Regions from separate parts of the Radiobacillus sp. PE A8.2 genome, predicted to be linked through region 1. Evidence: a T-box and tRNA genes for the amino acid it is inferred to sense, from the RefSeq annotation. Region 1 holds a T-box; the other holds one or more tRNA genes.
What was found. The T-box of region 1 lies ahead of leuS (leucine--tRNA ligase). A T-box ahead of a tRNA ligase gene usually reads a tRNA of that ligase, here a tRNA-Leu.
Positions count from the first base shown of each region.

Region 2: it has a tRNA-Leu gene. The T-box ahead of leuS (leucine--tRNA ligase) is inferred to sense a tRNA for this amino acid. The anticodon was not compared.

Region 1 covers NZ_JBJGXI010000043.1:43,381-45,768, forward strand. Annotated here, with positions in the region: gene ACI6MV_RS19270 (GntR family transcriptional regulator) at 1-138, shown strand, start outside; gene ACI6MV_RS19275 (ATP-binding cassette domain-containing protein) at 140-832, shown strand; T-box leader at 1,023-1,231, shown strand; gene leuS (leucine--tRNA ligase) at 1,411-2,388, shown strand, end outside.
Region 2 covers NZ_JBJGXI010000089.1:2,357-4,744, reverse strand. Annotated here, with positions in the region: tRNA gene ACI6MV_RS24630 (tRNA-Val) at 1-61, shown strand, start outside; tRNA gene ACI6MV_RS24625 (tRNA-Met) at 107-183, shown strand; tRNA gene ACI6MV_RS24620 (tRNA-Asp) at 357-433, shown strand; tRNA gene ACI6MV_RS24615 (tRNA-Phe) at 473-548, shown strand; tRNA gene ACI6MV_RS24610 (tRNA-Tyr) at 562-647, shown strand; tRNA gene ACI6MV_RS24605 (tRNA-Trp) at 685-755, shown strand; tRNA gene ACI6MV_RS24600 (tRNA-His) at 772-847, shown strand; tRNA gene ACI6MV_RS24595 (tRNA-Gln) at 856-930, shown strand; tRNA gene ACI6MV_RS24590 (tRNA-Gly) at 938-1,012, shown strand; tRNA gene ACI6MV_RS24585 (tRNA-Cys) at 1,025-1,098, shown strand; tRNA gene ACI6MV_RS24580 (tRNA-Leu) at 1,104-1,185, shown strand; gene ACI6MV_RS24575 (hypothetical protein) at 1,470-2,388, shown strand, end outside.

The DNA of each region.
Region 1 (2,388 bases):
CAGCAGTTAAGAGAAGAGATGAAAAGTAAATACATCGAAGCGTTCTTAAATGATATGAATGAGCTAGGATTTACCGTTAATGAAATGATTGCAGGTATAGAGAAGCTATATAATCGGGAGGGGAATGAGCGTGATTGAGATGCAAGGCGTTAGCAAGAAATTTATTCGATTTGCAGCACTGAGCTCTTGTAATATTACGATTGGACAAGGGAAGGTTGTTGGTATTGTTGGAGAAAATGGAAGCGGAAAATCAACCTTGTTGCGTTTGCTTTCTGGTCTGCTCAAGCCTACGAGAGGCAAAATAACGGTTGGCGGACAACCGGTCACAAGACAGATCAGAAAGGTACTAGCATATGCCACTGACCAAGACTATTTTTATCCATATTTAACAATCCAACAACTTGTTGATTATTATGCAAGTCAATTTCCGGATTTTGACAGAGAAAAAGCGAAGGCAATCATGCATTTTATGAATTTAGATTCATCAAGTAAGATAAGTCATTTATCAAAGGGAAATCGAGGTCGAGTGAAAATAATGGTCACACTATCCCGGAATGCACCATACCTTGTGTTAGATGAACCTTTTTCTGGGTTAGATCCAATGGTGCGCGAATCGATTATTAAAGGTATGATTCAATTTGTCGATTTGGAACAACAAACAGTTATTTTAACAACACATGAGATTAAAGATATAGAACCGTTGTTAGATGAAGTGATTTTATTAAAACAAGGAAGAGTGATTGCACAGGCTCCCGTCGAAGAAATTCGAGAACGCTACAAAATGAATGTAATCGATTGGATGCAATATTATTATCAACATACACAAATATAATTTAAGATGAGGGTACATGGTCAATTCCCATCATACTTTACACAGCTTTTATATCCACCTATAGTTTGGAAGCGGATTAATTCACATATAAGTGGATGTGAAAAGCTTAAAATCAGTATTATAAAATTGACTGACATGGTAAACCTTGACAAAGGTACCTGCTTTCATTACAATACGGTTACAATAACTTTGAACGACGATGAGAAGGAATAGTAGCAAAGTTTCAGGACACAAGAGAGGCAGCGGGTGGTGCGAGCTGTCCCTGAACTTTGTGAACTCACCTTTGATGTTGCATAAGTGAAACTATTAGCTTATGCCGTATTCCGCGTTAAGGATTAGAGTGAGCACGCTGATGTGCTAATTTGGGTGGTACCGCGGGAAAAATCTCTCGTCCCTTTTGTGGGATGGGGGATTTTTCTCGTTTTTTTGGATTTTTCATTATTTGTGCAATAATAATTTATAACTTGTACAAATTAGTCAATTTCAAACACTGATTATTAGCTAGCTGTATAAGGTAATTATGAAATTGACTCAGATAATCACTAATACTTAATAGTTGTATAGAGGAGGCGCAATCGATGTCGTTTGATCATCGCAATATTGAAGAAAAGTGGCGTAAACACTGGTTAAATAACAAAACATTTAAAACGAAAACAGAAACAAAGAAAGAGAAGTTTTATGTTCTTGATATGTTCCCGTATCCGTCAGGGGCTGGGTTGCATGTTGGTCACCCAGAAGGTTACACGGCAACTGATATCATCGCTAGAATGAAACGTATGCAAGGCTATGAAGTGTTACACCCGATAGGTTGGGATGCATTCGGGCTTCCCGCTGAACAGTATGCGTTAGATACTGGAAATGACCCAGCAGAATTCACAAAAATGAATGTTGACACTTTCCGTCGTCAAATTCAAGAGCTAGGTTTTTCTTATGATTGGGATCGTGAAATAAACACAACCGATCCAGGCTACTATAAATGGACACAATGGATTTTCTTGCAACTATATGATAGAGGCTTAGCTTATATCGATGAAGTTGCTGTTAACTGGTGCCCGGCATTAGGAACGGTACTTGCCAATGAAGAGGTAATCGACGGGAAAAGTGAGCGTGGTGGTCATCCGGTAGTTAGAAAGCCGATGAAGCAATGGATGTTGAAAATAACAGCTTATGCAGATCGTTTACTAGAAGATTTAGAAGAATTGGATTGGCCAGAAAGTATCAAAGATATGCAACGTAACTGGATTGGCAGATCCGAGGGCGCAGAAGTTCACTTTGGTATCGACGGCTATGAAGACACGTTTACTGTGTTCACTACTCGTCCGGATACGTTGTACGGTGCCACTTATGCAGTGTTGGCTCCGGAGCATCCGTTAGTTAATAAAATAGTAACACATCAACAACGTGGAGCGGTAGAAAAATATATAGATGACGTGCAAGCTAAAAGTGATCTAGAACGTACCGATTTAGCAAAAGATAAGACAGGTGTATTTACAGGCGCTTATGCGGTGAATCCTATTAATGGAGAAAAGCTTCCGATATGGGTTGCTGATTATGTG
Region 2 (2,388 bases), on a different contig from region 1:
CTGGGAGAGCACCTGCCTTACAAGCAGGGGGTCGCAGGTTCGAGCCCTGCATCCTCCACCATTACTTTTTTAAGTTAATATGGTAAGAATCTTATTCTTACATTATCGCGGGGTGGAGCAGTCTGGTAGCTCGTCGGGCTCATAACCCGAAGGTCGTAGGTTCAAATCCTGCCCCCGCAACCAAATTTTTTCTAACTTCGTTGAATAATCATCTGTGTTACAAAATGAATTTCCTTAGTTTTAAAGCAAGAAAAGTGACGCTTAAAAGCCTTTGGGGAATATCTAAGATTAATAATGAAGATCCATTTGTTCAGAGAATATTAATGATAGATATTTTCGCTTTGCGAAAAATCTCTGGTCCGGTAGTTCAGTTGGTTAGAATGCCTGCCTGTCACGCAGGAGGTCGCGGGTTCGAGTCCCGTCCGGACCGCCACTTTACATTATGAATAGAATCTTATATCATAACCTTATTGGCTCGGTAGCTCAGTCGGTAGAGCAACGGACTGAAAATCCGTGTGTCGGCGGTTCGATTCCGTCCCGAGCCACCACTTTTGAATATTTGGAGGGATAGCGAAGTTGGCCAAACGCGGCGGACTGTAAATCCGCTCCCATCGGGTTCGTAGGTTCGAGTCCTACTCCCTCCACCATTCAATTTATTTTAAAATTAGCATATATTAATAACATAGGGGTATAGTTTAAAGGTAGAACAGAGGTCTCCAAAACCTCCGGTGTGGGTTCGAGTCCTACTACCCCTGCTTTTTTTCAATTATGGCGGTCGTGGTGAAGTGGTTAACACACCGGATTGTGGTTCCGGCATGCGTGGGTTCGAGCCCCACCGGTCGCCCCATAATATGTTGGGCTATCGCCAAGCGGTAAGGCAACGGCTTTTGGTGCCGTCATTCCTAGGTTCGAATCCTAGTAGCCCAGCCATTTATAAGCGGAAGTAGTTCAGTGGTAGAACATCACCTTGCCAAGGTGGGGGTCGCGGGTTCGAATCCCGTCTTCCGCTCCATTTTTATATAACGGCGGTATAGCCAAGTGGTAAGGCAGAGGTCTGCAAAACCTTTATCACCGGTTCAAATCCGGTTACCGCCTCCAAAATTGCCGGTGTGGCGGAATTGGCAGACGCGCACGACTCAAAATCGTGTTCCTCACGGAGTGTCGGTTCGACCCCGACCACCGGTACTTATTTTTTCATGAAATCAGTAAATCAATTAACCGTGAATATACTGTAATAACAAGCGTTTCCTACATTGTGGGAGACGTTTTTTTGTGTGCTTTTTTAGGAAATAACGTTGATTTTGTGTTTAACAAATAGTCTATAATCGTGCGATTCATGGTGAAAACGGTTATCTGTGACGTCTTTTCTCGATTAAACAAATGATGGAACAACAAAACTGACCCCATGTTTCTAGTTCGCAAATCCGGGGTATGATTAATTTACAATCATTAAGTAAAGGATGGGCGAAATGAGAGAAATGAAAGTAGGGATACTTCCAGCTCCTGAATTTCCTGAAAAAATGGTTAGGAGATTAGCAGAAATACTTCCTAATGCTTTTAAAGACTATATAGATGATACCGTTGATTGGAACATTGAAATAAAGGCTGATCCAATAACAGGAGCGGCAGAAACAGCTGATGAAATAACCGAAAAAGCAGAGAGGGAAATTCAAGCAAGTAACTTTGACTATGTAATTAGTGTGACGGATCTTCCGATTTTCTCTAAGAAAGATGTTGTATTAGCAAGTTCTAATTTAAATAAAAAAGTGTCGCAAATTTCTCTTCCTGCATTTGGGTTTAAGCCAATGCGAAAGAGGTTGAAGGACACGATTATTCAGATGATGAAAGACTTATACAATGGAAAATCCAATAGTATGGAGGAAAAAGAGGATGGAGTATTTTCGCAAAGTAAACATAAAATATCTCGCTTGTTATCACCGATAAGAAGAAAGATGACAGAGAAAAGTGAGGACACTATTTTTCAATATTATGTGATGCCTAGATTGAATGGTAAATTGAGAATTCTTATGGGAATGGTGCACGCCAATCGCCCTTTGAAGATATTCTCTTCTTTTAAAAAAGTAATTGCGATTGCATTTGCTACTGGGGCATATGGACTTATTTTCCCCTCTTTATGGAATTTGAGTGTTGTATATGAACCTGCCCGTTATATTATCCTTATGTTTACAGCCATAGGTAGTATGGTGCTATGGATCATTCTAGTTCATAATTTGTGGGAAAAACCTAGCTTTTGGAATAAGAGGAAAATACGAAGGATGTATAATGCGACAACGATCATAACCTTAAGTGTGGCTGTGGTATTTTATTATATCATTTTATTTGTTTTATTTTTCTTATCGGTAAGACTCTTGATCCCAGAGCAGCTTT